DNA from 3 places in the Pseudoxanthomonas sp. YR558 genome. Region 2 is predicted to be linked to each of the others. Evidence: riboswitches for the same ligand, from Rfam matches in the RefSeq annotation. Region 2 holds a riboswitch; each other region holds the start of a gene.

Region 1 (10,064 bases), on a different contig from region 2:
CAGACGGGGAGCACGATGCTAGCCCGGGCGGCGCATGCGTCCAATGGCGAATCACCATGAGCGCATGCGTGCGCGTGGCTCGCATTCGCCACGCGCGCGTGGCAGGCTCGCAGGCCACTGGAGAGCCCCCCGCCATGACCCGCGACGCCGATCCCGCTTCTTCCCGTTCGCTGCAGGGCGATGCCGCGCTGTTGCGCGCGGTGGGCAGCCTGGCGCTGGCCGCAGCGGTCATCAACATCATCGTCGGCGGCGGCATCTTCAAGATGCCCGCGGCGCTGTCGGCGCAAGTCGGCGCCGCCGCGCCGCTGGCGTTGCTGGCCGGTGCATTGGTGATGGTGCCGGTGGCGCTGTGTTTCGCCGCCATCGGCAGCCGAGCCTCCGCCACCGGCGGGCCCTACACCTATGTCAGCGCGGTGTTCGGCACGCTGCCGGGCTTCCTGGCCGGCGCGCTGATGTGGATCTGCAACGTGGCCTCCAGTGCCGGCGTCGCCGCCGCGCTGTCGCTGCAGGCGGCCAGTCTGTGGCCGGTCCTCGACGCGCCGCTGCCGCGCGCGCTGCTGCTGCTGGGCGTGTACGCCGCGATCTACGCGCTCAATGCCTTCGGCGTGAAGCTGGGCGCACGCGCGGTGATGACACTGGCCACGCTGAAGCTGGTGCCGTTGTTCCTGCTGGTGATCGTCGGCCTCGCCTTCGTCGATACCTCGCACGTCAGCTTCGCCTTCGCCGACGTGCCCTCGTGGACCGCGCTGGGCGCGGCGATGGTGATGGTGGTGTTCGCGTACTCCGGCGTGGAAACGGCGCTGATTCCCGGCGGCGAAGTACGCGACCCTTCGCGCAGCGTGCCGCGCGCGGCATTGAGCGCCATCCTGCTGGTGGTCCTGCTGTACCTCGGCCTGCAGATCGTCTGCCAGGGTGTGCTGGGCCCGGCCCTGGCGACCAGCAGCGTGCCGATCGCGGAAGCCGCAGGCCGGTTGTGGGATCCGGCGCGCATCGCCCTGCTGGTGACCGCGTGCATTTCCATGGCGGGCTTCCTGCTGGGCAACCTGCTGGGATCCTCACGGCTGCTGTTCGCGCTGGGGCGCGATGGTTACCTGCCGCAGGCCTTCGGTCGCGTCAGCGCCACCCACCGCGTGCCGCTGCTGGCACTGGCCACGCATGCCGGCATCGCCTGTCTGCTGGCAGTGGTGGGTAACTTCGAAGCGCTGGTGCTGATTTCCGGCGGCGCGGTCTGCTTGGTATACGTGATGGTCTGCGCGGCCGCCTGGCGGGCGCAGCGCACCGACCTGCGCGAGCGCGGTGAACCTTTCGTCCTGCGCGGCGGTCCGCTAGTTCCGGGCCTGGCGGTCGTCGGCATGGTCGCCATCCTCACCACGTTGAGTACGCGCGAGTGGACGGCGATCGGCGTGGCGGTCGTGGTGCTGGCCATCGTGTACGCGGTGCTGGTCGGGCTTAGGCGGCGCGTGGGCAGTTGAGTTCCAGACGAGGCAGGAAGGCTGATTGTGGGAGCGACGTAAGTCGCGAGCTCTTCCTCTGGCAACACCAAAAGCTCGCGACTTACGTCGCTCCCACACCGATTATCCCTACGCCGGCCAGGCCTACCGGAACACCACCGTCCGGTGCCCGTTGAGCAGGATGCGGTGCTCCACGTGGCGGCGCACCGCGCGGGCCAGCACCAGCGATTCGATGTCGCTGCCCATCCGCACCAGTTCCTTGGGCGTCATCGCATGGTCCACGCGCGCGACGTCCTGTTCGATGATCGGACCTTCATCCAGGTCGCGCGTGACGTAGTGCGCCGTCGCACCGATGATCTTGACCCCGCGCGCATGCGCCTGGTGGTAAGGCTTGGCGCCCTTGAAGCTGGGCAGGAAGCTGTGGTGGATGTTGATCGCCCGGCCGGCCAGCGCATCGCACAGCGTCGGCGAGAGGATCTGCATGTAGCGCGCCAGCACGACCAGGTCGATCCGTTCGCGCTCGACCAGGTCGATGATGCGATGCTCCTGCTCTTCGCGGTGTTCGGCGGAAACCGGCAGGTGGTGGAAGGCGACGCCGTACGATTGGGCGAGCGGTGCGAAGTCGGCGTGGTTGGACGTCACGCAGGCGATCTCCACCGGCAGCTGCCGGCTGTGCACGCGGAACAGCAGGTCGTTGAGGCAATGCCCCTGCTTGCTGACCAGCACCATCAACCGCGCCTTGCGGCGCGCGTCGTGCAGCTGCCAGTCCATCGCGAACGTGTCGGCGAGCGGCCGGAAGCGCGCGTGCAGCGCTTCGGCCGTGATGCTGTCGGGCAGGTCGAAGTGCACGCGCAGGAAGAAGCGGCCGGATTCCTCGTCGCCGAACTGCTGCGCGTCGAGGATGTTGCAGCCGGCGTCGAACAGCAGCCCGGTGACGCGATAGACGATGCCGGTGGTGTCCGGGCAGGAGAGGGTGAGGATGTGGTCGCGGCGCATGGCGTGGGAGAGCGAGCGACTACTCGCAGCGCGCCGCCGTGATGCGGTTGCTCGCATCGATGTACACGCGCAGACGGTCCTTGCGCGCATCGTGCTTCACCACCGTGGTGGGGCCGATCGGATTGACCAGGCCCGCGCCGCTTTCGCTGGACAGGCGGCGCAGGGTGGCTTCGTCGGCCGGTTGGCCGACCGCCCAGCCGAGCGACGCATCGCGGCAGGTGCCGCTGCCGGCGACCTGCGGGCCGGGCGTGCTGACGCAGGCGGTGAGGGTCATCGCCAGGAGGGCGAGGAGCGGCGCGCGGGTGGACGAACGGTGCGGCGACAGGGGGATGGCCATGGCAGCATCTCGGGGGCGGCTGAGGATCGCTGTTTAACACACCCGCTGGCATAAAGGGCGGGCGCCGCCGTCGCGCACCACCTGTTCCCGCCTTCACGGAGACCGTCATGGATCGTCGCTTCGTACTGCCGCTTGCGTTCGCCGCCACCCTGCTGTCATCGCTCGCCGCTCCGCCCGCCGCCGCTTGCACGCGCGTGGTCTATCTCGGCGCCAACGAGGACGTGATCACTGCGCGCTCGATGGACTGGAAGAATGACGTGGCCACCCATCTGTGGATCTTCCCGCGCGGCATGGCCCGCAGCGGACAGGCCGGCCCGAACTCGGTGACCTGGACGTCGAAGTACGGCAGCGTGATCGCCACCGGCTACGAGGTCTCCACCACCGACGGCATGAACGAGGCCGGCCTGGTCGCCAACGTGTTGTGGCTGGTCGAATCCGAGTATCCCGCCTACGACGGTCGCGGTCCCGGCTTGAGCATCGCGGCCTGGGCGCAGTACGTACTGGACAACTACGGCACAGTGAAGGAGGCGGTCGATGCTCTGCGCAAGCAGCCTTTCACCGTGGTGACCGACAAGGTTCCGGGGGAAGACCGGCTGACCACGCTTCACCTGTCGATGTCGGACGCCAGCGGCGACAGCGCCATCGTCGAGTACATCGACGGCAAGCAGGTGATCCACCATGGCCGCCAGTACCAGGTGATGACCAACTCACCGGTGTTCGACCAGCAGCTCGCGCTTAACACCTACTGGAAGCAGATCGGTGGCACGGTGATGCTGCCGGGCACCAACCGCGCGTCGGACCGTTTCGCGCGCGCCTCGTTCTACGTCAATGCGATTCCCAAGGCCGAGGATCCGGTGAAGGCACTGGCCAGCGTCTTCAGCGTGATCCGCAACGCGTCGGTGCCGTTCGGCATCAATACGCCGGAAGAGCCGAACATCTCCTCCACCCGCTGGCGCACGGTCGCCGACCACAAGCGCAAGCTCTACTTCTTCGAATCCGCGCTGACGCCGAACACCTTCTGGGTGGACCTCAAGGACGTCGATTTCTCGAAGGAAACCGGCAAGGTGCTGCGGCTGGACCTGGGACAGGACCAGCGCAATGTCTTCGCCGGCAACGCAGTGAAGGACTTCAAGCCCGCGGAGCCGTTCGTGTTCCAGGGCCTATAGGTCGAACGCCAGCAGGTCGTGTCCCGTCGCGGCGCGCACCACGCGCCGGTACAGCACGTTGCCGCTGCCGCCGTTGGTCAGCGCGACCAGCGCGCGCTGGCCGCGCGCATCGCCGAGGGCGAAGTTCTTGAAGATGCCGCCGTTGCTGCCGGAGTGGTAGAACACCGGGCCGCGTGGCGTGGCTTCGAGATTCCAACCCAGGCCCTTGTCGGTCCAGCGGCCGGGCACGTCGATCTGCTTGGTCAGCATCGCCGTGCGCGTGGCCTCGCTGATCTGCCATGGCGCACGCGGCGTGCGCACCATCAACGCCATGAAGCGCGCGTAGTCCGTCGGCGTGGTGCGCAGGCTGGCCGCTGCGTTGGCGAGGATGTCGCCGGGCCAGTTCACCAGGCCCTTCGGCGTGATGGCCTGCACTTCGGGCAGCGCGCGTGCGGCGTCTTCGTAACGCCAGGTGGAAAGCGGTTTGCCCCAGCGGTCCGCGACGGTCTGCGCTGCGTTCCAGGTGTCGCGCAGCATCTGCGGCGGCATGCCGCTTTCCTCGTCCTCCACGGCGCGATGGCCGTACACCGAGCGTGCGGCGAGCGCCTTGCTCCACGTATAGCTGCTGTCGTGCATGCCGGCGGGGCCGAACAGCAGGCGCTGCATCGACGCATCCAGGCTCTCGCCGGTCAGCGTCTCCACCACCAGTTGCAGCCAGAAGATCGCTTCGCCCGAATAGTCGATGCGTGTGCCGGGCTTCACCGCGGGTACGAGCTTCTCGTGGGCCGGGTCCTTGCGCCAATTCGGCATGCCGGTGGAATGGCGCAGCACGTCACGCGCGGTGACCCGATCCACCCACGGATGGTCGGCCAGGTAGTCCATCCGCCGGTAGCGCACCAGCGGCGCATCGAGGTCGATCACGCCCTGGTCGGCCAGTTGCAGCACCAGGTAGGCGAACACCGGCTTGCTGAGCGAGGCATCCTCGAACAGCGTGTCGTCGGCTACCGGCGCCCGTGTCTCTGCATTCAGCGCGCCAAGGTTGCGCGACCACACGACTTCGCCGCGCTCGACGACGGCCATGCCGATGGCGGGCACGCGTAGCGCCTGCATCAGTCGCGGCAGGTCGGCGAGGAAGGCATCGGGCGGGATCCAGTTCGCGGCGTCGTCGCAGGCAGCGGCGGAGACGAGGCGAGGCCAGGCGATGGCGGCGAGCGGCGTAGCGGCGAGGGTAGTCAGCCAGCGGCGGCGCTGGGGGGAACGTGGCAAGTCGGTCGGCATTCGCACGGTGTGTCCAGCAGGCTCTACCGGATAGACGGATGGAAGGGCCGAACCCCGCACGCGCCGCGTCAGCGCGCGCTCTGATCGGGTTGTTGTTGCCATTCGAGGACTCGGTACCAGCCCCGCTGCTTGGCCTGGTGCAGGAAGAACGAATCGTGTGAATTGCCGGGCGCATCCGTCCGGGCTCCCGCCCTGAGCAACACCAGGGCGATGTCTTCATCCCCGCTGACATTCAGGGCTTGCGCACCCCGCTCGTTGCGGATCGACACATCCAGGCCTTGCGCCAGCAGGAAGCGGACGAAAGCGATGTCGTTGGCGTTGGCTGCGGCATGCAGCAAGGTACTTCCGTCGAGCGTCCGCTCGTCCAGCCGCATGCCCTGGCCCGCGAGCCATTGTGCGATGGGCAGCCCCTCCCACGCCTGATCCTGCCATGGCAGCACCAGAAAGTTCACCACCGACGTCCGGCGTGGCCGATCGCGCGGCCGGTCCACAGGGGTTGCCATGTAGTGCAGCGATGGCTTGAGAGGGGCGCCGCCGTTCCAGACCGCTTGCACGGCGGCGAGCCGGCCGCTCTCGATGGCCGCCCGAAACGCGAGATCCAGCTTCCGTTGGTCAGGCCTCCCGCGCGACAACAAGACGCCGCGCTCGATCATCGGTGCAGCCAGCACCGCGCACCGCTCGCGCAGCGCGAACTCGAGGAAGGCCAGGTCTTCCGGCTTGTCGTTGCCGAGTAGGTACTTGCGCATAGGTGCAACCCGCAGCGGTGTCCCGAGCGCCACCAGGCGCTGTACCACTGCTTCGTCGCCGTGATCGATGGCGCGGACCAGCATAGCGGAGCCAGCCTCGGAATTGAAATCGAAACCCTCGCGCTCCAACTGGTCTAGCGAGAATATCGAGAGCTCGTGCCACTCTTTGGCGCGGGAGACTCGCTCAACCATATCTTGAAAGCGTACGACTGCAAGTGGCACGCCTGTTTCAAGGCTACCCTCGTTGTAGATGGAAAGAGTCTGGTCGCCCATCTGGATGACGAGCCGGGCCGTTTCGGCATCGGATCCGTTATAGGGATATTGTGGCTCCATCGACCAGAGATCGATGCGGCGGGCTTCGGCTGTCAGTGCGCGAACGTCACTGATGGGAATCTGATACTCATGTCGTCCTTCTACGGCAACACAATTGCCGCCCGTGAAAATGACCTGGCCGTCACCGCCAACCTCGACCGAGTGGCCGCATCCTGCGATGGTGCCTCCCCGCGACAGCGTGATCCTGACTTGGTTCAACGGGACATCAGGCATCGGACGGTGCGAGGGAGGTATCCGCTCCTCTGGTATCTGTTCAACGATCAGTGCCGCTACCGCCTTGCCGTCACGAAGGAACGGCGCATACCGTAGCCGGGCCAAGGCGGCCAATGCCTGACGCTGCTGGCGATTGGGTTCCGTTGGCAAACCCGGGACTCCGTCCAACAGCTCATGGCATTGCACACGTCCTTCAGCGTCCACCCTGAGTCCGACCGTATATCCCCACGAAGCAGGATGATCCCCCACGGCGTAACGCGCGGCAGGGAGATCGAACGTGCGATGTTTCGCGATCTCGTACGGCGTGGGCCGTATCCCCCGCCATTCTTCTACGTCGCATACCGGCAACTCGAAGGCCGGCACCACGGGAACGCGGCTGGCGTCCTCACCGGATTCCCGCTCACGGCTGCATCCCGCGACGAACACCAACACGCTCATTGCCACTACGCGCCATCGTGCGTCCATGCCTGGTTCCCCGATCCGGTCTGGCGATGTTAGCCCGGCTCTTCCTGGCAAAACGTGACCGCGCTGGCTTGACGCACCGCGCCTCACCGCCGTATCGTCCGCATCGCCAAGGTTTCCATCGCTTCATCCCAATGAAGCGATGGAATTAAAAGGGAAGCCGGTGCGGCCTGTTCCATGGGCCTATTCCGGCGCTGCCCCGCAGCGGTATTTGGAAACGAACCTCGCCAACAGCACTGGTCCTCGCGGACCGGGAAGCGGTGGGAAGTAGGCCAGCGCACACGCGCCCGTCCATGAGCCCGAAGACCTGCCCTGGCCGGAAGACACGACCGTCTTCCGCCTGACCTGGAGCTTCCGAGGGGGAGCGGCCGGAGCCTGCGTCCTTCTTCGCGAGCGGACGCGTCCTCCTGCGCCGCTTCCTTCCGGCACTCCGGCTCGCCCGCGGGGGCGAAGGTCGCTGGCGTGGCGGGCCCTGGCCTGGCGCGCGGTTCCTTCGTTCCTCATCCGCCACGCATGAGGACACGCACCATGACCACCGTTACCACTCTCGGCTTCCCGCGCATCGGCGCGAAGCGCGAACTGAAGACTGCCCTGGAAAGTTACTGGCGCGGCGACACCACGGCCGCCGACCTGCAGGACACCGCACGCGGGCTACGCCATCGCCACTGGCAACTGCAGCGCGATGCCGGCGCCGACGTCGTGCCCTGCAACGACTTCGCGCTGTACGACCACGTACTCGATACCGCCTTCCTGCTCGATGCGATTCCTGACGACTATCGCGCGCTGGCGGATGCCGATCCGCTCGCCGGGTATTTCGCGCTCGCGCGCGGCCTGCAGAAGGACGGCGTGGACCTGCGCGCGCTGGAGATGACCAAGTGGTTCGACACCAACTACCACTACCTCGTGCCGGAACTGCACGCAGGCCAGGAGTTCCGCCTGCGCGGCGACAAGCCGGTGGCCGAGTTCCTGGAAGCGCGCGCCGCCGGCCATGCCGCACGGCCGGTGCTGCTGGGTCCGGTGAGTTTCCTGTTGCTGTCCAAGACCGTGGATGGCAGCGATCGTCTCGCCCTGCTTGAGCGCGTGCTGCCGGTCTATGCGGAGCTGCTGGCGAAGTTGCACGCCGCCGGTGCGGACTGGGTACAGGTCGATGAGCCCTGCCTGGTGCTGGACCTGGACGACGCCACGCGCGAGGCCTACCTGCGCGCGTACGCCGTGCTCGCGAAAACGATCCGTCCCCGGCTGCTGCTGGCGACGTACTTCGGCCGTCTCGATGCGCAGCTGCCGCTGGCGTGCGCGCTTCCGGTCGATGGCCTGCACGTGGACCTGGTGCGCGGCAAGGAGCAGCTGGACGACGTGCTGAAGCAATGGCCGAAAGCGCGCGTGCTCTCGGTAGGCCTGGTGGACGGGCGCAACATCTGGCGCACGAACCTGGACAACGCGCTGATCCTGGCCAAGTACGCGCAGGGCCATCTGGAACTGGGCCACCTGTGGCTGGCGCCGTCGTGCTCGCTGCTGCACGTGCCGGTGGATGTCACCGGCGAGAAGGCCCTGCCGTCAGACCTGAAGTCGTGGCTGGCCTTCGCGCGGCAGAAGATCGAGGAACTGCGTGTGCTGGCCGATGCCTTGCGCAACCCGCGCGCCGCCGATGCCGCGTTGGCGGTCGCGCGCGACCGCATCGAATCGCGTCGCCACTCTCCGCGCGTGCACCGCCCGGCCGTCGCAGCGAGATTGGCGTCGCCCGAAGCCGCCGACATCGATCGCGATGCGCCGTATCCGCAGCGGCGCGCGGCCCAGCAGGCGCGCTTCGCGCTGCCGTCGTTCCCGACCACGACGATCGGCTCGTTCCCGCAGACCCACGAGGTGCGCGATGCGCGTGCCCGCCACAAGGGCGGCAAGCTGTCCGACGCCGAGTACGATGCCTTCCTCGAAACCGAGACCGCGCGTTGCGTGCGCATCCAGGAAGAGATCGGCATCGACGTGCTGGTGCACGGCGAGTTCGAGCGCAACGACATGGTGGAATACTTCGGCGAACAGCTGGACGGCTTCGCCTTCACGAAGAACGGCTGGGTGCAGAGCTACGGCTCGCGCTGCGTGAAGCCGCCGGTCATCTATGGCGACGTGTCGCGTCCCGCACCGATGACCGTGCGCTGGTCGCGGTATGCGCAATCGCTGACCGAGCGGCCGATGAAGGGCATGCTGACCGGGCCGGTCACGGTGCTGCAGTGGTCGTTCGTGCGCGACGACCAGGCGCGTGCGCAGACGTGCCGGCAGATCGCGCTGGCGCTGCGCGATGAAGTGCTGGACCTGGAAGCCGCCGGCATCGGCGTGATCCAGATCGACGAACCCGCGCTGCGCGAGGGCCTGCCGCTGCGTCGCGCGGACTGGCAGGCCTACTTGGACTGGGCCGTAGAGTGCTTCCGCATCAGCGCCTCCGGCGTGCGGGACGACACCCAGATCCATACCCACATGTGCTACTCGGAATTCAACGACATCATCGAGGCCGTCGCCGCGATGGATGCGGACGTCATCTCCATCGAGACCTCGCGCTCGCGCATGGAGTTGCTGGACGCGTTCGTGAAGTTCCGCTATCCCAACGAGATCGGACCAGGCGTCTACGACATCCACTCGCCGCGCATTCCCACCGGCGGCGAGATGATCGACCTGCTGGAGAAAGCGCGTGCCGTGCTGGGGCCGGAACAGATATGGGTCAATCCGGACTGCGGATTGAAGACCCGCGGCTGGCCGGAAGTACGCACCGCATTGGAACGGATGGTGGCGGCAGCGCGGGTGCTGCGCGGCGACCAGGCGCAGGCGGCCTGATCGTCGTAGAGCGGTGAGCGTGGTGGCGGGCCAAGGCCCGCCCTACGCTTCGGCAGGGCTCAGTGGCGGTGCCTGGGTCGGCCGGCCCAACGGGTCGAGCGCGATCATCACGAAGTGGCCGCGCGTGCACAGCTTGCGCTCGCCGGTCAGCAGGTTCTCGGTAATGACCTCGACGTCGACATTCATCGAGCTACGCCCAACTTTCACCACGCGCGCCACCACTTCCACCAGGTCGCCCTTGTGGATCGGCTGGTTGAAGTCCACCTGTTCCGAGCGTGCGGTG
Region 2 (10,064 bases):
AGGGCGTGCACGTGATCCGCACGCCGCGCCATGTCGGTGTGCTCAGCCCCATCGTGCACACCATTCCGGTGCAGCTGCTGGCGTACCACACCGCGCTCGCGCGCGGCACCGACGTGGACAAGCCGCGCAACCTCGCCAAATCGGTGACGGTGGAATGACGGTTGTCGCGCCGCTGTAACAGTCGGCACCGACAATGGCGCCTGCAACGAGGATCCTCTCTCCTCCCGCGTTGCTCCAAAGCCCGGTCTCTGCCGGGCTTTGTGCTTTCTGGTTTCAGTCCGTCAGGCAGGGTGCGGGTGCGGCGTGGCGGGTATGTACGAGGCGGTCCGCCGCCACGGGTTCGCCGAGCAGGTAGCCCTGGTAGAAGTCGCAGCCCAGCTGCCGCAGCTGCTGTTGCTGGCCGGGCGTTTCGACCCCTTCGGCGACGACCTTGAGGTTTAGCGTGCGGCCCAGTGCCACGATCGACGCCACGATCGCCGCGTCGTCGGCGTTGGATTCCAACTCGCGGACGAAGGCGCGGTCGATCTTCAGCTCGGTGGCCGGCAAGCGCTTGAGATACAGCAGGCTGGAGTAGCCGGTACCGAAATCGTCGATGGAGATCCGCACGCCCATGCGCGTCAGTTCGTCGAGGATGCCGACGCTGGCGTCGGCATCGCGCATGGCGGTGGTCTCGGTGATCTCCAGGGTCAGGCGCGTCGGGTCCAGCGCATGCCGCGCCAACGTATCGCGTACCGTTTCCACCAGCGATGGCGAGGAGAACTGCAGCGGCGACAGGTTCACCGCGATGGTGGGCACATCGTGGCCGGCGTTGTCCCAGGCGTGCAGTTGCCGGCAGGCTTCGTCCAGCACCCATTCGCCCAGACTCAGGATCAGCCCGCTGCGCTCGGCCGCGGCGATGAATGCCCCCGGCGGCAGCAGCCCCATGTCCGGATGCTGCCAGCGCAGCAGGGCTTCCACGCCCGCCATGCGGTAGTCGGGTGCGGCAAACTTGGGCTGGTAATGCAGCACGAGCTCGTTGCGCTCCACTGCGCGACGCAGGTCGTTCAGCAGCTTCAGCTGCTGGTGCGCGCTGATGTTCATCGACGGCGCGAAGAACGTGTAGCCGTTCCGGCCGTTGTCCTTGGTGTGGTACATCGCGGCATCGGCGTGCGCCATCAGGTCGCGCTCGGTCATGCCGTCGGAGGGATACATGGCGATGCCGATGCTAGCGGTGACCTGCACGTCGATCCCCTGCGCCTGGATCGGCAGCGCCACCGCATCGAGGATGCGTTGTGCGACCACCGCGGCATCGTCCGGGTCGGTGGTGGGGGCGACCAGCACGAACTCATCGCCGCCGAGCCGCGACAGCGTGTCCTGGCTGCGCAGCAGGCCGCGGACGCGGGTGGCGACGTCGGCGAGCAGCAGGTCGCCGGCCTGGTGGCCGTAGGCATCGTTGACGCTCTTGAAGCCGTCGAGGTCCAGGAACATCACCGCCAGCGACTCCTGCTTGCGCTTGGCTTTCTCGATGGCCTGTTCGATGCGGTCCTGCAGCAGCACGCGGTTCGGCAGCTTCGTGAGCGGGTCGTGCAGCGCGGCCTGCACCAGTTCCTCATTGGCGCGCGCCAGCGAGATCGCGAGGTGGCGGGTGCGCAGGTGCATCTGCCGGTCCAGCACGGACACGATCAACGCGATGCCCATGATCGCCACGGTGGCCACCACCACCAGCACGGCCAGCCACTGCGTCGGCACACCACCATCGCGCGCCGCGCCGCACCAACTGTCGGCCGGGAAGCGGGCGGCGGCCATGCCGGTGTAGTGCATGCCGACGATGGCGAAGCCCATCACCACCGCGGCGATCAGGCGCATGCCGTGCCGGCGATGGCCACGACGCAGATGGAAGGCGATCCACAGTGCGGCACCGGAGGCGACCACCGCGATCACGATGGAAAGCGCGAACCACAGCGGGTCGTAGTCGATGCCGGGTTGCATGCGCAGCGCCGCCATGCCGATGTAGTGCATCACCGCGATGCCCGCGCCCATCAGCACGGCGCCGAGACACAGCAGGCGCACGGGCAGGTCCGGTCGCGACACCAGCCACAGGGCGAAGGCGGAGACGCCTACCGCCGCAAGCATCGAGTAGAGAGTGATGGCGAGGTCGTAGCCGAGCGGGATCGGCAGGTCGAACGCGAGCATGCCGACGAAATGCATCGACCAGATGCCCAGGCCCATCGCCATCGCGCCGCCCGCCAGCCACCAGCGCGCTGCGGAGGTGCCTTGCGTGGTCGTGACGCGGCCGGCCATGTCCAGCGCGGTGTAGGACGCCAGGATGGCGACCAGCAGCGAAAAGAGGACGAGGACCTCGTTGTAGGTTCCGGACATGGGGGACGCACCGATGCCCAGTGAGGGCTGTCGGAACCGTATCGGCCGCTACGCTTTGAACTTGAGCGCCGCGGCCGCCGCCGAGGCGACCGCGGGCAGGACCGGACGCCCGGTCAGACGCGCCCGAACACCAGGCTCGCGTTGGTGCCGCCGAAGCCGAAGCTGTTGGACATCACCGTATCCAGCGTCGCGTCGCGGCTCGCCTGCACGATGGGGAAGCCCGACGCACCTTCATCGAGCGTTTCGATGTTGGCCGAGCCCGCGATGAAGCCGTCGCGCATCATCAGCAGGCAATAGATGGCCTCGTGCACGCTGGCCGCGCCGAGTGAGTGACCGGACAACGCCTTGGTCGAGGAGATCGGCGGCAGGGTGTCGCCGAGCGCGGTGCGGATCGCGTCGAGTTCGATCACGTCGCCCAGCGGCGTCGAGGTGCCATGGGTGTTGAGGTAGTCCAGCGGCGCGGTGACGCCTTCCAGCGCCATCTGCATGCAGCGCACCGCGCCTTCGCCGGATGGCGCCACCATGTCGGCGCCGTCGGAGGTCACGCCGTAGCCGAGCAGTTCGGCATGGATGCGCGCGCCGCGCTTGACCGCATGGTCGTAGTCCTCGAGCACCAGCATGCCGCCGCCACCGGCGATGACGAAGCCGTCGCGGTCCGCGTCGTAAGGACGCGACGCGTGGGTCGGGTCGTCGTTGCGCTTGCTCGACAGCGCGCCCATGGCGTCGAACATCATCGTCAGCGCCCAGTGCAGTTCCTCGCCACCGCCGGCGAAGACGATGTCCTGGCGGCCGGCGCGAATCAGGTCCGCCGCCGCGCCGATGCAGTGCGCGGAGGTCGCGCAGGCCGCGGAGATCGAATAGCTGACGCCCTTGATCTTGAAGGCGGTGGCCAGCGTCGCCGATACCGTCGAGCACATCGTGCGCGGGACCATGTACGGGCCGACCTTGCGAATGCCGCGCGCACGCAGCAGGTCGGCCGCTTCGATTTGCCACTCGGCCGAACCGCCGCCGGAACCGGCGATCAGACCGGTACGCGGCTGGCTGACCAGGGCCTCGTCCAGGCCGGCATCGGCGATCGCATCGCGCAGCGCGATGTGCGCGAACGCCGCGGCGTCGCCCATGAAGCGCTTCTGCTTGCGGTCGATCTGCGCATCGAGGTCGATCTCGGGCGCACCGCCGACCTGGCTGCGGAAGCCGAGCTCGGCGTACTGCGGGATATGGCGGATGCCGGAGCGGCCTTCGCGCAACGCGGCCGACACGGTGTCCGCGTCGTTGCCCAGGCAGGACGTGATGCCCAGGCCGGTGATGACGACACGGCGCATCAGAAGCTCTCCGTCGACGTGAACAAGCCCACGCGCAGATCGCGCGCGGTGTAGATCTCGCGGCCATCGACCAGCATGCGGCCATCGGCCACCGCCAGCACCAGCTTGCGATTGACCACGCGGCTGATGTCGATCTCGTAGCTCACGCGCTTGGCCGTGGGGAGTACCTGGCCGGTGAACTTCACTTCGCCGGAACCCAGTGCGCGGCCGCGGCCGGGCGCGCCGATCCACGTCAGGAAGAAGCCGGTCAGCTGCCACATCGCATCCAGGCCCAGGCAGCCGGGCATCACCGGATCGCCGAGGAAGTGGCACTGGAAAAACCACAGGTCCGGATGGATATCGAGTTCGGCGCGCACCATGCCCTTGCCATGCGTACCGCCGTCCTGGCGGATCTCGGTGATGCGGTCGAACATCAGCATCGGGTCGTTCGGGAGACGGCCGCTGTCGGGGCCGAAGAGTTCACCGCGCGCGCTGGCCAGCAGCTGTTCGCGCGAGAAGGAAGCGGGGGCGTTCATTGCGTCGTCCGTTCTGCGAAGGCGCAAATAATGCACACATGTGCATACGCTTGTCTTGATGCAAATCAACCAGGTTTTTCCATACGCCGGCGTACCATTGCGGAAGTGCAATTGCGGCAAGGGTTTCACGCGATCCGCCCGCATCTCCACACGCGTGCGTATCCAACGTGCACGCATCCATGCGATCGCGTACGGCCGCCGATATCATCGCGTGATGCGCAAGATCATCCACATCGACATGGACGCCTTCTACGCGTCGGTGGAGCAGCGCGACGATCCGTCGCTGCGCGGGCGACCGGTGGTCGTGGCGTGGCGCGGCGAGCGCTCGGTGGTGTGCGCGGCGTCCTACGAAGCGCGCGTGTTCGGCGTGCGCTCGGCGATGCCGGCGGTGCGAGCGGAGCGTTTGTGCCCGCAGGCGGTGTTCGTGCCGCCCGATTTCATCCGCTACAAAGCGGTGTCGCGGCAGGTGCGCGAGATCTTCTTTCGTCACACCGACCTGGTCGAACCGCTCTCGCTGGACGAGGCCTACCTCGACGTCACCGCGCCGAAGACCGACCTGCCGACAGCCACCGCCGTGGCGGAAACCATCCGCGCGCAGATCCGCGAAGAAACGCAGCTCACCGCGTCGGCCGGCGTGGCACCCAACAAGTTCCTTGCCAAGATCGCCTCGGACTGGCGCAAGCCGGATGGCCAGTTCGTCCTGCGCCCGCACCAGGTGGAAGCATTCCTGACGCCGCTGCCGGTGGAGCGCATCCCGGGCGTCGGCAAGGTGATGCAGGGGCGCTTGAATGCGGATGGCATCCACACCGTCGGCGACCTGCGCCTGCACGCGCAGCACGAACTGGAAGCGCGCTACGGCAGCTTCGGCGGCAGCCTGTACCGGCGCGCGCGCGGTATCGACGAACGGCCCGTGGAGCCCGACCAGCCCGTGCAATCGATCTCCTCCGAAGACACCTTCGCCACCGACCTGCTGTTGTCGGAACTGGAGCCGCACATCGTCCGCATCGCGGAAAAGGCGTGGCAGGCCAGCCGCAAGACCGAGCGCGTGGGCCGCACGGTGGTGCTGAAGCTGAAGACCGCACAGTTCCGCATCCTCACCCGCAGCTTCACGCCGGAATCGCCGCCATCCTCCGCGCAGGAATTCATCGATATCGCCCTGGCGCTGCGCGAACGCGTCGACCTGCCGGGCGCCACCCGCTACCGGCTGGTGGGCGTGGGGCTGTCGGGCTTCCGGGATCGGGATGAGATGGCGACCCAACCGGGCTTGTTCGACGGAGCGGAGTTGGCTGCCGGTTGAGCCAGAAAAAAGCCCGGCAATGCCGGGCTTCTTCCTGTTGCGTGCCGCCGTCGAATCACTCGGCCGGCTGGTAGCGCAAGCTCAGGCCGTAGGTGCGGCCGGCCTGGTTGTACCAGGCGACGGTTTCGTACTCGCGATCGAATACGTTGCCCACCTTCGCCTGCAGCGTCCATGCCGGTGCGATGGCGTACTCCAGGCGCAGATCCAGCGTGCTGTAGCCGCCCAGGCGGACGGTGTTAGCCAGGTTGTCGTAGCGCTCACCCGCGGCGTTGAACGTCACGCCGGTACGGAACGCGCCGAACGCGCGGTCCACGTCGATGCGCGCGGTGTTGCGCGGACGGCGTGCCAGCAGGTTGTCGTCGTTGAAGCCGGCCGACCGATTGCGTGGATCGGTGTGGCTCAGCTGGGTGGCGACGTCGAAGCCTGCGACCGCGAAGTCGACGGTGAACTCCGCGCCGCGGATGCGGGCTTCGTCGATGTTGTTGGGCAGGAAGATCGCCGCGTCGTAGGAGATCAGCTGGTCAACTTTGTTCTGGTAGACGTTGAACGTCCAGTTCCAGGTGTCCGCGTACTGCGCGATGCCGAGGTTGACGCTCTCGGACTCTTCCGGCTTCAGGTCCGGATTGCCGAAGAACGGGTAGTAAAGGTCGTTGAAGCTCGGCGCCTTGAAGCCGGTGGCCACGCTGGCGGTCAGCTTCAGGCCGTTACCGAAGCCGAACCCGTAGCCCAGGCTACCGGTGGTGTGGTTGCCGAACTGCTCGTTGTCGTCGTTGCGGACGCTGGCCTGCAGCTGGTGCGCGCCGAAGCGGCCCTGGTATTCGACGAAGCCGGCCAGGTTGTCGCGCTGGGTGATGTCGAAGGCGGTGGCGCTTTCCACGTTGTCGTCCTGCCAGTCGATGCCGGCGGTCAGCAGCTGGTTGGCGGCCACGGCGAAGTCGCCCTGCGCCGACGCCACGTAGCGACGCGTCTCGAAGTAACCGGACGGCACGTCATCGTGGAAGTCGTCGGACTTGTCGTCGTTGCGGCCCAGGCTCAGCAGCAGGTTGACCTTGTCGCTCGGCGCGTAGCGCAGCTTGGTGCCCAACACCTGCTGCACGGTTTCGGAGCGGTTGGTGAAGCTGCCGTCGAACTCGCTCTCGCCATCGGCGCGCAGCGCGTTGGCTTCCAGCGTCAGCGTATCGGTGAACGAGTAACCGCCGCGCAGGTTGGCCGAAGTGTTGCGGTAGCCGTCGCGGTCGGGTTCGTCGGCGAAGCAGCCGGCGCCGAACGGGTTCGCGGCATCCCCGCTGGTGCCGCGGCAGGCATTGAAGCCGTCGGTGCGCGTGTACGCCACGTCGGCGCCGAACCAGCCGCGGCCGATGCCGCCGCCGATACCGGCACTGGCTTCACGCGTGCTATCGCTCCCCACGCCGATGCGGAAGTTCGGCCGCACCTTGCCGGTGTTGCGGCGGGTGAACACCTGGATCACGCCGCCGATGGCTTCGGAGCCCCACAGGCTCGAGCGCGGACCGCGCACGATTTCGACGCGATCGATCTGGTCGATCGGCAGGTCCTGCAATGCCGGCAGGCCGGCGGTCGCCGAGCCCATGCGCACGCCATCCACGAGCACCAGCACGTGGTCGGATTCGGCGCCGCGCAGATTGAGCGTGGTGATCTTGCCTGCACCGCCCTGGTTGGCGATCGAGATGCCGGCGCGTCCCTGCAGGAGTTCGCCCAGCGAGCGCGCCTGGCTGCGCTGGATTGCGTCGCGGCCAATCACCTCTGCTGGGACCAGGCTGTCTTCGATGGACACCTCGGTACGCGTGCCCGAGACGACGATTTCGTCGAGGTTGGTGGCGTCCTGCGCCTGCGCCGCGATCGGCAGCGCCATCGCGACCGCGAGGGCCAGCAGGGAAGGGGAGGAAAAAGTACGGCTCTGCATCGGAACAACTCCATCGCGCGCCCCGCGCGCATTCTTCGGCGTGGAGTCGCGATGGAAAGGGGTGCGGAGCGGACAGCGCAGGCGAAGCGGCGCGGCACGCCGCGACGCCCTCCGCATCGCAACCAGTGGACTCCCAGGCCGGTCTCCGGGCTTGCGAACGAGTGCAGGGCACTCCGCCGTGGCGCCTTCCCATGCGTCGTGGACGCACAGTGGCCGATGCCGCGGCTGTCTTCGCCTACCGTTGCGGGGGCAGCGCCGGAATGCCGCCGTGGGGCGGGTCACCGGCTTCCCGTTTCAACCCGGCACGAGGCGCGGGTCACCTGAAAGCGCGCGCAGTATACGGGAAGCGCTCGCGTCGCCGTCAGGCCACGCGGTCACTCCAGGCGATCAGTCGTCGCCGCGCGAGTCAAACAGGTTCAGGGACGGGCCCGTGTCTTCTTCCTGCTCGGTGTGGGTCGTCGTCACCGGGCCAGCCGCGGGGCGGCCACGTGGCGGCGGCAGCAGGGCCGCGGCCGCGTCGTAGGCCACCAGCAGTTCGCCGCGGCGTGCTTCCGGCAACTGCTGCCAGTGGCAATCCAGCAGCGCGCCTTCCAGCGCGTACAGCAGGTTGAGGCTGGGGCGGAACCCCGCACGCTTGACCCGGATGAAGGCCTCGACCGCGCCGACCGACTCCAGGTCCTCCTGCGTGCGCAGGCCGACCTGGCGGAGCCAGGCGGCGGACTTGGGGCCGATGTTGCGCAGCTTGGTGCCTGTCATGTCAGTGAATCCAGGAAAATGGCGGCGATGCGTTCCATGCCTTCCTGGTCGTCCGCATCGAACCGGGCCAGGCGAGGGCTGTCCAGGTCGAGCACGCCGACGAGTTCGCCCCCTTTCACCAGCGGGACCACCAATTCCGAGCGCGATGCGGAATCGCAGGCGATGTGGCCCGGGAAGGCGTCCACATCGTCCACGCGCTGGGTCTGGCGGGTGCGTGCGGCGGCTCCGCAGACCCCCTTGTCCAACGGGATCCGCACGCAGGCTGGTAAGCCTTGGAACGGACCGACCACCAATTCCCGGCCATCGAAGAAGTAAAAGCCCACCCAGTTGAAGTCCGGAAGGGCGTGGTAGACCAGCGCGGCCAGGTTGGCGGCATTGGCGATCCGGTCCGGTTCGCCGGCCAGCAGGGCGCGCGCCTGTTCGACCAGCTGCGCGTATTGTTCCGGCTTGCTGCCGGTGAGCGTTTGGGAGGCGAATGACATGCGGTCGATTCTACCCCCGGCCCCTCGCGACGGCCCGATATGATGCATTCCATCGGCAGGCCTGACGGGGAGACGGGTGGGCATGAGCGCAGGTGACGACGAGGCCAGCTGGCGCGGCCATGGGGTGACGAGGCTTGAGGCGTTCGTGGATGCGGCCTTCGCATTCGCGGTCACGCTGCTGGTGATCTCGGTGGATCGCATCCCGGACAGCATCGGCGCGCTGCTGCAGGCGCTGAAGAACGTGCCGGCGTTCGCTGCCAGCTTCGCGATGGTGGCGATGTTCTGGTACGCGCACGTGCGCTGGAGCCGGCGCTACCGCCTCGGTAGCGTGCCGGCCACCTTGCTCAGCCTGCTGCTGGTGTTCCTGGTGCTGGTCTACGTATATCCGCTGCGCCTGCTGCTGGGCACCTTCTTCGCGTGGATCACCGGCGGCTGGCTGCCGATGCCGCTGAACGACGCCAACGGGGCGCGTCCGCTCGCCTTCATGTTCACCTTTTACGGATTGGCGTTCGCGTCGATGTCGGCGTGCATCGGCGGCTTGTACGCGTTGGCCTGGCGCGCGCGCGCGCGCCAGGGACTGGATGGCGAGGCCGCCGCCAACGCCGCGGGCGAGTTCGCCTCGCATGCGTATTTCGTCCTGGTCGGGCTGCTGTCGGTGCTGATCGCCAGCCTGCTGACCGAAGACTCGCGCTCGTGGCAGGTCGCGCTGCCAGGCAGCGTGTACTTCCTGCTCTCGTTCACCGGCCTGCTCCACGTGGCGGGACAGCGCTGGGGCGCACGCCGCTGGCCGGCGCGCGCGGAGGATTGAGGCGATGGACAGGCTGTTCGTCACCGGCACCGATACCGGCGTGGGCAAGACCGTCGCCAGCGCCGCGCTGCTGCATGCGTTCCGTGCGCGTGGCCTGCGTGCGGTGGGCATGAAGCCAGTCGCCAGCGGCTGCGAACGCACCCCCGAAGGCTGGCGCAATGAAGATGCGCTGGCGCTGCAGGCGGCCAGCGATCCAGTACCGCCGTACGAGGACGTCAATCCCTATGCCTTGCCCGCGCCGCTGGCACCGGAGATCGCCGCACGCGATGCCGGCGTGGACGTGCAACTGGGTGTGCTGGTGTCCGCGTTCGAACGGCTGCATCCGCTGGCCGACATGGTGCTGGTGGAAGGTGTCGGCGGTTGGGCCGCACCGCTGACCGCCACGCTCGACCAGCGGCACCTGGTCGAACAGCTACGCCTGCCGGTGGTGCTGGTGGTCGGCATGCGCCTGGGTTGCATCAACCATGCGCGGCTCAGCGCGCGCGCGATCCAGGACGACGGCGCGCGGCTGGTGGGTTGGATCGCGAACGAAGTAGACCCCGACATGGCGCGCCGCGATGAAAACTTCGCCCTGCTGTCGGCGCGCATGCCCGTGCCGTGCTGGG
Region 3 (10,064 bases), on a different contig from region 2:
TCGCCCATGCCGGTGAGCAAGGCCGCCGCGCCGGCGACCAGCATGTGCGTGCGGAAGCCGGCCGGCCGGTCCTTCAACTCGCGCTCCAACCCGATCGCGCCCCCGAGCAACATCGCGAAGGCGACCTTGCCCAGCACCGGCAACTGCGTCTCCCATCCGTCGAACATGGCGTGACCCTCCTGCGCGGATGCTTCCACCGGTCGGGTCAACGCGATGCGAAAACAGGCCCTGGCCTCAGGCTAGGCGCCCCACCACCCACGCCCACATCGGCAGCGTCATCAGCGACAGCAGGATGCCGTAGCCGACTAGCGCGGCGGCCAGGCGCGGCGCCAGCTGGTGGGAGATCGCGAGCGCGGCGGCCGTGATCATCGGGGGCATCGCCGACTCCAGCACGTTCGCCTGCAGCATCTCGCCGCGCATGCCGAAGGCGAGCGACAGCGGCAGGGCGAGCGCAGGCATCACCAGCAGCCGCAGCAGCAGGCCGACGGCCAGCGGCTTCACCTCGTCCCGCGGCAGCTTCAACTGGATGGTCAGGCCGACCGCCAGCATCACCAGCGGCAACATCGCATCGGCGAGATTCTTCAGCGCCGCGCCGATCCACACCGGGGGTTGCGCCGGCATCAGCGTCAGCGCGAACAGCAGCGCCCAGACCGGCGGGAACTTCACGATGCGTAGCGCGATCTCGCGCGTAGTGGGCGGCGTGTCGCCGCCGTAGCGCGCCAGTACGTACAGGCCGAAGGTGGAGAGCAACACGAAGGTGCCGAACTGGTCGTACACCACCGCATAGGGCAGCGCATGTTCGCCCAGCAATGCGCGCACCATCGGGTAACCGATGAAACTACTGTTGCACAAGGCCACACAGAGCAGTAGTACCGCGTGCTCATCACGGCGGAAACCGAACATGCGCGTCGCCAACGCGACCAGCGCGACGGTGGCGACGGTCAGCACCCACGGCGTCGCCACCACGCCCAACAACGAAGCATCCACGTGCAGTCGTGGTACGTAGATCAGCACCGCAGCAGGCAGGCAGACGTACAACACCACGCGATTGAGGACATCGGCGGCGTTATCGGGGAACACGCGCAGGCGCGCGAACGCCATGCCGAGCGCCAGCATGGTCAGGATCAGAGCGAAGGCATCGAATGCCATGGTGGAGCGGATGACGACGTGGGGCGGGCAGGATCGCACACCCGGTCGCGCGACGCCGTTGGGCTTTCGTCGGTAATGCGTTCCACGGCCGCGCGGGTCGCGTGGGGGCGCAGGGCTTATCATGGCCTCATGACGAATCCCGCTTTCCCCGCCGCGTCCGGCCCGATCACCCTGGACGGCCCCGAAGGGCCGCTGGAAGCCCACGTCGACTGGCCGGAGGAGGGCGAGCCGCTCTCGCCCGTCACTGCAGTGGTCTGCCACCCGCTGCCCACCGAGGGCGGCACCATGCACAACAAGGTGGTGGTGATGGCCGCGCGCAGCCTGCGCGAACTCGGTGCGGTCACCGTGCGCTTCAATTTCCGCGGCACCGGCGCTTCGGCCGGCCTGTTCGACCAGGGCGATGGCGAAGTCGACGACCTGCGTGCCGTCGTCGCTTGGGTGCGCGAGCAGCGCCCGGGCACGCAGCTATGGCTGGCCGGTTTCAGCTTCGGCGCCTACGTATCGCTGCGCGCCACCGAAGGCCTGCAACCGGATGCGCTGGTGTCGATCGCACCGCCGGCCGGGCGTTGGGATTTCGCCGCGATCACGCCACCCACGTGTCCGTGGCTGGTGATCCAGGGCGAAGAGGACGAGATCGTCGAGCCGCAAGCGGTGTACGACTGGATCGACACGCTGGCGCATCCGCCGGAGCTGATCCGGATGCCGGAAACCAGCCATTTCTTCCACCGCAAGCTGATGGACCTGCGCGGCGCCATCAAGCATGCGATGAAAGCCTACGTGCCGGCGTGATGGCTGACGATGTCCAAGGGACGGCTCTGACGCCGTCGCAGGTGTACGCACGCGGCGCGGCGCAGGGCCAATGGCAGGACGACCCGGCGCAGCATCCCGCGCTCGCCGAGCTGGACCGCATCCACCGCGCGCTGCGCGCCGACGATGGCGCACCCGGCCTGTTCGGGCGACTGTTCGGCAGGGCGCCGGAGACGGTGAAGGGACTGTACTACTGGGGCGAAGTCGGCCGCGGCAAGACCTTCCTTGTCGACCTGTTCTACGACAGCCTGCCGCTGCCGACGTATTCGGTCTCGCAGAACAAGGCGCACGGCGAGGGTGGCGGCAAGTACCGCACTCACTTCCACCGCTTCATGCGCGGCGTGCACGAGCGCCTTCGCCTGCATGCGGGCGAGAGCGATCCGCTGGCGAAGATCGTGCGCGAAGCGCGCGGCAAGCTGCGGGTGCTGGTGCTTGACGAGTTCTTCGTCACCGACATCGGCGACGCGATGCTGCTGGCACGCCTGCTGGAGCGCATGTTCGCCGAAGGCATCACCCTGGTGACGACCTCCAACACCGCGCCGCAGAACCTGTACAAGGACGGCCTGCAGCGCGCGGGCTTCCTGCCGGCGATCGACCTGCTGCAACAGCACTGCGTGGTGCTGCGCTCAGACGGCCAGGAAGACTATCGCCTGCGCGCGTTGACGCGCTCGCCCGTCTATCGCGCGCCGCTGGATGGCGAATCCGATGCCTGGCTGGCCTCGCGCTGGCGCGAGCTGACCGGTGGCGAGGACGCGCACGCCGGCAACATCGAGATCGACAGCCGCAAGATCCCGGTGCGTGGCCGCGGCAAGAGCATCGCGTGGTTCGATTTCGCCGCGCTGTGCGAGGGTCCGCGCGGCACGACCGACTACATCGAGGTCGCGCACGAGTTCAACACCGTGCTGCTGGGCGGCATCCCGCGCTTCGATGCGCTGAACGAGGATGCCGCGCGCCGCTTCGTGAACCTGATCGACGAACTGTATGACCGCCACGTCAACCTGGTCTGCACCGCCGCGGATGCACCGACGATGCTGTATGCCGGTACGCGCCTGCAGGGTGCGTTCGAGCGCACGGCGTCGCGCCTGATCGAGATGCAGAGCGCCGAGTACCTCGCCACGCCGCACAAGGCGTGAGCCCGTGGACGCCGTACCCACTGCGGTTGCCGAGGCCCTGCAACGGACGATCGACACCGGCGGCACTGTCTGCGTGCTGACCGGCGCCGGCATGTCGGCCGAAAGCGGCATTCCCACCTTCCGCGGCACGCATGACAGCCTGTGGTCGCGCTTCGACCCGATGCGCCTGGCGACCGCCGGTGCGTGGCGCGAGGATCCCGCGCTGGTCTGGGGCTGGTACCGCTGGCGCATGCAGGCGGTGCGCGATGCGCAGCCGAATGCCGGACATCGCGCCCTGGCAGCGTTGGCGCAGCGCGTGCCGCTGTCGCTCGTGACCCAAAACGTCGATGACCTGCACGAGCGCGCCGGCAGTGTCGTCGAGGCGCACGTGCATGGCAGCCTGTTCGCCTTGCGTTGCTTCGCCTGCGGACATGCGCACACGGCGCTCGACGACTATGTGGAAGGCGCGCAGCGGGTCGAGCCGATGCGCTGCACGGCATGCAGCGACCGCATCCGCCCGGGCGTGGTGTGGTTCGGCGAAGCCCTGCCGGACGATGCGTGGGCGTCTGCGGTGGACGCCGCCGAGCGTTGCACGTTGATGCTGGTAGTGGGGACGTCGGGCCTGGTGTATCCCGCGGCCGGCCTGCCCGCACTGGCACGACGCCACGGCGCGACCGTGGTGGAGGTCAATCCGGAACCGACGGCGCTGTCCACCGAGGTCGACCTCGTCTGGCGGGCGACCGCAGCGCAGGCCTTGCCATTGCTGGTCGGCTGAAGCGCAGGCACCGGCTTCACGCACGGCTTGCCAGACTCGGCGCACCGGTTGCGCAGGAGAGCGCCATGAAACCCATCGTCCGCATTCCCTTGTTTGCCGCCGTCGCCGCCACGCTCCTCGTCGGTTGCGACCGCGCGCCCCAGCAGGAAGAGGTCGAAGCGGCAACGCAGACCGCGGCCGAGATCGCCGATCCGGCGCCGCCGGTGACCGGACGCGAAGCGCCACAGTTCCAATTCTCCGACGACGACATCGGCATTGCGCTTGCGCCCACGCCTGGCTTCGCGCTGCGCCGCGACTTCACCCGCGACTATCTGTCCAACGGCGACTGGAAGACCTTCGCCGCCCCCGACGCGCGCGGCGAACCGCTGGTCGCGCTGGTGCTGGACGGCTCGGACAAGATCACCGCGGCCGAACTGCGCATCGGCACCAGCACCGACAGCCATGCGGTGGTGACGTGCCTGGATCCGCCCGAGGGCGCGGCGACCGAAGCGCCGGACGAGATCCGCATCGACGGCCAGCCGTTCCGCCACTTCCGCGCCGACGATGCGGCGATGAGCCACTACCAGTCGGTCGATGCCTATCGCTCGGTACGCAACGGGCGTTGCCTGGCGATCGATCTGCTGGTCGCTGGCACGCGTCCGGAGGTCTACGACCCGCCAGCGACGACGCCTTTCGACGAAGCGACGGCGCGCGCGCGACTGCAGGAGGCGTTGGGCGCGATGCGGATCATTCGCTGACGCGCCTCATCGCATGCGTGGCGCGATGAAGCGCGCAACGGCCTCGGTATACGCCGACGGTGCGCCCAGCAGGCGGTTGACCTCGCCGTGCGAGAGGTCCTCCGGCAGTACCTCCATCCTCACGCCCAGTGCCCGTGCTTTCTCCGCCATCGCGCGGCCTTGTGGGCAGGCGTCCTTGCGGCGTGAGGAACAGACGAACAGCATCGGCACCGCATCGCGACTGAGCTGATGGTAGGGCGACGACGCGATCCAGTCGTTGCGATCCTTGCCGAACGCACGATCGTAGATGCCGGGCAGCGGCGGTTTCTGCATCGTCTGCGGCACGTCGAGCGCACCGCTGTCGAGCGAGACCACCCCGCGCGGTCGGGTGGCGCCCGCCTCGCGCCACAGCGTGGACGACGCGCCCACTAGCGTAGCGAGGTGCGCGCCGGCCGAGTGGCCCATCAGCATCACGTTCGCCGGGTCGGCGCTCCATGACGGCGCGCGCTTCTGCACGTCGGCCAGCGCGCGCGCAACGTCGCGCGCCTGGTCCAGCGGCGCGGTGTCGGGGCGCATGCGGTAGTTGATCGAGACCAACACGTAGCCTTTCGGCAACCAGTACGCCGCCTTGTTCTCGACCACGCCCGGATTGTCCTTGTTGCCGTTGGCCCACCCGCCGCCATGCACGAACAGGATCACGGGCGCACGTTGCGGTTGCGCAGGAAGATAGACGTCGTAGCGCTGGCGCGGATCGGTGCCGTAGGACACATCGCGAACGGTGCGTGCACCGGCCGGCAGCGTCGGTGCACGCGCCGCGGGCTGGCGCGACGCATCGCGCATCCCCTGCAGGCGCTCTCGGAAGGTCTGCGCGGGCAGCGGTAGTGCGGCCAGCAACACGCAGACCAGAAGGCCCGTACGGAACAGCGGGTGGGACGTCATGGGGTCACCTCGCAGGGGACAACGCCCGCCCGGGCCATGGGTTGACGACACCGCGGATCCGGCTGGCCCGCGCGCGCGCGGCCAGCGACAATATGCGCCCCCGGTGGCCCCACGCCGCCCGCACGCCGAATCCCATGACCGCCTTCGTTTCGCCCGACCGCATCCGCGGCCTGTTCGCCCAGGCCATGTCCGACATGTACCGCGCCGAGGTGCCGCTGTACGGCGATCTGATCACGCTGGTCGGCGACATCAACACCGACACGCAGCGCCGCGACCCCGCGCTCGCCCAGCGGCTGCGGCGCACCGGCGAGACCGAGCGCCTGGACCTGGAGCGCCACGGTGCGATCCGCGTGGGCACGCCGGCGGAACTGGCGATGCTGGGCCGCGTGTTCGCACTGATGGGCATGCACCCGGTCGGCTACTACGACCTCACCGTGGCCGGCGTGCCGGTGCATGCCACCGCGTTCCGTCCGCTGACCGAAGCCGCGCTGGCCGCCAACCCATTCCGCATCTTCACCTCGCTGCTGCGGCTGGAACTGATCGCCGACGCCGCGCTGCGCGCCGAAGCCGAGGCGATCCTGGCCCGCCGCGACATCTTCACCGCCGACACGAGCGCGCTGGTCGCGCAAGCCGAACGGGACGGCGGGCTGGACGACGCCGATGCGCAGCGCTTCGTCGCCGAGGTGCTGGAAACCTTCCGCTGGCATGGCGATGCGACCGTCTCGCTGGAGACCTACCACGCGCTGCACGGCCTGCACCGCCTGGTGGCCGACGTGGTCAGCTTCCGCGGCCCGCACATCAACCACCTCACCCCGCGCACGCTGGACATCGACGCCGCACAGGCCGCGATGCTGGAACGCGGCATCCAGGCCAAGGCGCTGATCGAAGGCCCGCCGCGCCGCGCCGTGCCGATCCTGCTGCGCCAGACCAGCTTCAAGGCGCTGGAAGAGGAAGTCGCCTTCCCCGATGCCACCGGCACGCTGGTGCCCGGCAGCCACAGCGCACGCTTCGGCGAGATCGAGCAGCGCGGCCTGGCGCTGACCCCGGCCGGCCGTGAGTTGTACGACCGCCTGCTCGCGCAGGTGCGCCAGGCGGGCGGCGCCGGCAATACGTCGGCCGACTATCCGCAGCGACTGGCGGCAGCGTTCGCGGCGTTCCCGGATGACGAGACCACGCTGCGCCGCGAAGGCCTGGGCTACTTCCGCTACCGCCTGACCGATGCCGGCGACGCCCTGCCCGCGGCCGAACGCGCGGCCATGACGCCGGATGCACTGGTCGGTGCCGGCCTCGCCGTCGTCGATCCGATCGTCTACGAGGACTTCCTGCCGGTCAGTGCCGCGGGCATCTTCCAGTCCAACCTCGGCGGCGGCGAACAGCGCGCCTACGACGCGCACGCCAACCAGGACGCGTTCGAAACCGCGCTCGGCGCGAAGATCCACGACCCGTTCGCCCTCTACGCGCAGGCGCAGGACGCGTCGATCGCGGCGCTGCGGGCCTGACGCCCACGCTGAAACCGTGAAACCCGCGCCGCGTCGACATCCGCTGTTCCACACAACATTTGGTGTTGACGCCTCCGGGACCCCCCACTATCTTGTGGCTGTCGGTTCCGGTGGTCGCAAGCCACGGGATTAAAACGGGAAGCCGGTGACGCGTTCGCGCCACTCCGGCACTGCCCCGCAGCGGTAATTGGGAACGAACCCGCCACACAGCACTGAGGCCCCATGCCTCGGGAAGCGGCGGACGTAGGAAGAAGGCTCGCCCTTCGCGCCCATGAGTCCGAAGACCTGCCGACAGCCGCGCGTTGCACACCGCGCGGTGCCGGCCGCGGAATCTCCGGGGGGAGAGGGCTGGCGAAGCAGGGCACGCCGGTCTTCCGTCCGCGCGATCTCGCCTCCTGCGACGCCGCTTCCCCACTGTGATCCTCCATCCGGCCTTGCGCTGCCCCGCGAGGGACGGGCCGCCGCGTGCACCACGCATGGAGGAATCTCGTGACCCAGATCGACAGCGCCGTCGCCGACGCCGGCACCACCCCGTCCCAGAAGGACGCGTTCTCGCTGACCCCGCCGCCCACCGCCACCGCGATGAGCGTGACCAAGCGCAACGGCGGCCGCGAGCCGGTGGACCTCAACAAAATCGTGCGCGCCGTGCAGCGCAACTGCGAAGGCCTGCACGCCATCGATCCGATGCGCGTGGCCACGCGCACCATCTCCGGGCTGTACGACGGCGCCAGCACGCGCGAACTGGACGAACTCTCGATCCGCACCGCGGCGCTGCTGACCGGCGAGGAACCCGAATACAGCCGCCTGGCCGCGCGCCTGCTGGCCGGTTACATCGCCAAGGAAGTGACCGGCCAGGAGATCCACGCGTTCTCGCAGTCGGTGACGCGCGGCCACGAGGTCGGCCTGATCAACGACCGCCTGCTGAACTTCGTGCAGACCAACGCGCGCAAGCTCAACGATGCACTGGACGCCTCGCTCGACCTGCACTTCGACTACTTCGGCCTGCGCACGCTGTACGACCGCTACCTACTGCGCCACCCGCACACCCGCAAGGTGATCGAAACGCCGCAGCAGTTCTTCCTGCGCATCGCCTGTGCATTGAGCGAAGACGTGCCGGAAGCGCTGGCGCTGTACCGCCGCATGGGCAACCTGGACTACCTGCCCAGCTCACCGACGCTGTTCAACAGCGGCACCACGCACGAGCAGCTGTCGTCGTGCTTCCTGCTCGATTCGCCGCAGGACACGCTGGAATCCATCTACGCCAAGTACGGCGACATCGCCCAGCTGAGCAAGTTCAGCGGCGGCATCGGCGTGAGCTACACGCGCGTGCGTTCGCGCGGCTCGCTGATCAAGTCCACCAACGGCCATAGCAACGGCATCGTGCCGTGGCTGAAGACGCTGGACTCCTCCGTCGCGGCGGTGAACCAGGGCGGCAAGCGCAAGGGCGCGGCCTGCGTGTACCTGGAAACCTGGCACGCCGACATCGAGGACTTCCTCGAACTGCGCGACAACACCGGCGACGAGGCCCGTCGCACGCACAACCTCAACCTGGCCAACTGGGTGCCGGACCTCTTCATGAAGCGCGTCGAGGCCGACCAGGAATGGTCGCTGTTCGATCCGCGCGTGACGCCGGAACTGACCGACCTGTACGGCGACGCCTTCGAGCGCGCTTATGTGCAGGCTGAAGCGCAGGGCAAGGCGATGAAGACCACGTCCGCCCGCAAGCTGTACGGCCGGATGATGCGCACCCTGGCCGAAACCGGCAACGGCTGGATGACGTTCAAGGACAAGTGCAACGCGGCCAGCAACCAGACGCTGCGCGCGGGCAACGTGATCCACCTGTCGAACCTGTGCACCGAGATCCTCGAGGTCACCTCGGCGGAAGAGACCGCCGTGTGCAACCTGGGCTCGATCAACCTGGGCCGCCACTTCGATGACGATGGCTGGTTCGATTTCGACAAGCTGGCCGAAACCGTCCGCCTGGCCGTGCGCCAGCTGGATCGCGTGATCGACCTGAACTTCTATCCGATCGAAACCGCGCGCCGCGGCAACCTGCGCTGGCGCCCGGTGGGCCTGGGCTGCATGGGCTTGCAGGACGTGTTCTTCAAACTGCGCCTGCCGTTCGACAGCGCCGAAGCGCGTGCGCTGTCGGCGAAGATCGCCGAGACCATCTACTTCCATGCGCTGGAAACGTCGGTGGAGCTGGCGCAGGAACGCGGCCGCCATCCGTCGTTCGCCGACACCCGCGCGGCCAATGGCGAACTGCAGTTCGATGCCTGGAATGTCGTGCCAGAGAACACCGAGCGCTGGGATGCCCTGCGCACGCGCATCAAGGAGCACGGCCTGCGCAACTCGTTGCTGATCGCCATCGCGCCGACCGCGACGATCGCCTCGATCGCCGGCTGCTACGAGTGCGTGGAGCCGCAGGTGTCCAACCTGTTCAAGCGCGAAACGCTGTCGGGCGACTTCCTGCAGGTCAACCGCTACCTGGTGGACGAACTGAAGAAGCTCGGCCTGTGGACGCCGGAGACGCGCGATGCGATCAAGTTGTCCGAAGGCTCCATCCAGGGCATCGCACAGATCCCGGAAACGCTGCAGCAGGTCTACCGCACGGCGTGGGAACTGCCGATGCGCTCGCTGATCGACATGGCCGCCGGCCGCGGCGCCTTCATCGACCAGTCGGCCTCGCTCAACCTGTTCATGGAAAGTCCGAACATCGGCGCGATGTCGTCCATGTATATGTACGCATGGAAGCAGGGCATCAAGACCACCTACTACCTGCGCTCGCGCCCGGCGACGAAGATCGCCAAGACCACGGTCAGCACGGCTACCGCCGCCGCGCCCAAGCGCGAATACACGCCGACCGAAGCCATCGCCTGCTCGCTGGAGAACCCGGAAGCCTGCGAGGCCTGCCAGTAACGCCTCTCCCACGTCGGTATCCCCGACGGATCACGGCACAAGGACGTGTCGGGCGCACGGATGCGCCACTCCCTCATTCATGGCGCGCCGTCGCCGACGGCGCGCCGCACAGGAAACACCATGTCCGCCCAACCCAAGCAGATGCTGC

What was found. Region 2 has a riboswitch for cobalamin ahead of btuB (TonB-dependent vitamin B12 receptor). Riboswitches for the same ligand answer to the same signal wherever they lie in the genome.
Region 1: it holds a riboswitch for cobalamin, as region 2 does, so the genes downstream of both, metE (5-methyltetrahydropteroyltriglutamate--homocysteine S-methyltransferase) here and btuB (TonB-dependent vitamin B12 receptor) in region 2, are expected to answer to the same signal.
Region 3: it holds a riboswitch for cobalamin, as region 2 does, so the genes downstream of both, BM365_RS10475 (ribonucleoside-diphosphate reductase subunit alpha) here and btuB (TonB-dependent vitamin B12 receptor) in region 2, are expected to answer to the same signal.

What each region holds. Positions count from the first base shown of each region.
Region 1 is NZ_FPCI01000001.1:2,241,805-2,251,868, reverse strand. It holds gene BM365_RS10520 (APC family permease) at 135-1,472, shown strand; gene purU (formyltetrahydrofolate deformylase) at 1,596-2,447, opposite strand; gene BM365_RS10510 (hypothetical protein) at 2,467-2,784, opposite strand; gene BM365_RS10505 (linear amide C-N hydrolase) at 2,892-3,950, shown strand; gene BM365_RS10500 (serine hydrolase domain-containing protein) at 3,945-5,195, opposite strand; gene BM365_RS10495 (ankyrin repeat domain-containing protein) at 5,276-6,964, opposite strand; cobalamin riboswitch at 7,057-7,291, shown strand; gene metE (5-methyltetrahydropteroyltriglutamate--homocysteine S-methyltransferase) at 7,490-9,781, shown strand; gene BM365_RS10485 (acyl-CoA thioesterase) at 9,824-10,064, opposite strand, start outside.
Region 2 is NZ_FPCI01000002.1:170,535-180,598, forward strand. It holds gene glmS (glutamine--fructose-6-phosphate transaminase (isomerizing)) at 1-158, shown strand, start outside; gene BM365_RS12375 (putative bifunctional diguanylate cyclase/phosphodiesterase) at 274-2,358, opposite strand; gene fabB (beta-ketoacyl-ACP synthase I) at 2,472-3,680, opposite strand; gene fabA (3-hydroxyacyl-[acyl-carrier-protein] dehydratase FabA) at 3,680-4,195, opposite strand; gene dinB (DNA polymerase IV) at 4,410-5,492, shown strand; gene btuB (TonB-dependent vitamin B12 receptor) at 5,548-7,413, opposite strand; cobalamin riboswitch at 7,532-7,752, opposite strand; gene BM365_RS12400 (TfoX/Sxy family protein) at 7,801-8,169, opposite strand; gene BM365_RS12405 (GAF domain-containing protein) at 8,166-8,651, opposite strand; gene BM365_RS12410 (TMEM175 family protein) at 8,734-9,459, shown strand; gene bioD (dethiobiotin synthase) at 9,464-10,064, shown strand, end outside.
Region 3 is NZ_FPCI01000001.1:2,230,359-2,240,422, forward strand. It holds gene BM365_RS10435 (MgtC/SapB family protein) at 1-167, opposite strand, end outside; gene BM365_RS10440 (AEC family transporter) at 235-1,149, opposite strand; gene BM365_RS10445 (alpha/beta hydrolase) at 1,279-1,938, shown strand; gene zapE (cell division protein ZapE) at 1,938-3,089, shown strand; gene BM365_RS10455 (SIR2 family NAD-dependent protein deacylase) at 3,094-3,843, shown strand; gene BM365_RS10460 (hypothetical protein) at 3,909-4,580, shown strand; gene BM365_RS10465 (alpha/beta hydrolase) at 4,587-5,498, opposite strand; gene BM365_RS10470 (2-oxoadipate dioxygenase/decarboxylase HglS) at 5,633-6,997, shown strand; cobalamin riboswitch at 7,083-7,305, shown strand; gene BM365_RS10475 (ribonucleoside-diphosphate reductase subunit alpha) at 7,580-9,916, shown strand; gene BM365_RS10480 (ribonucleotide-diphosphate reductase subunit beta) at 10,037-10,064, shown strand, end outside.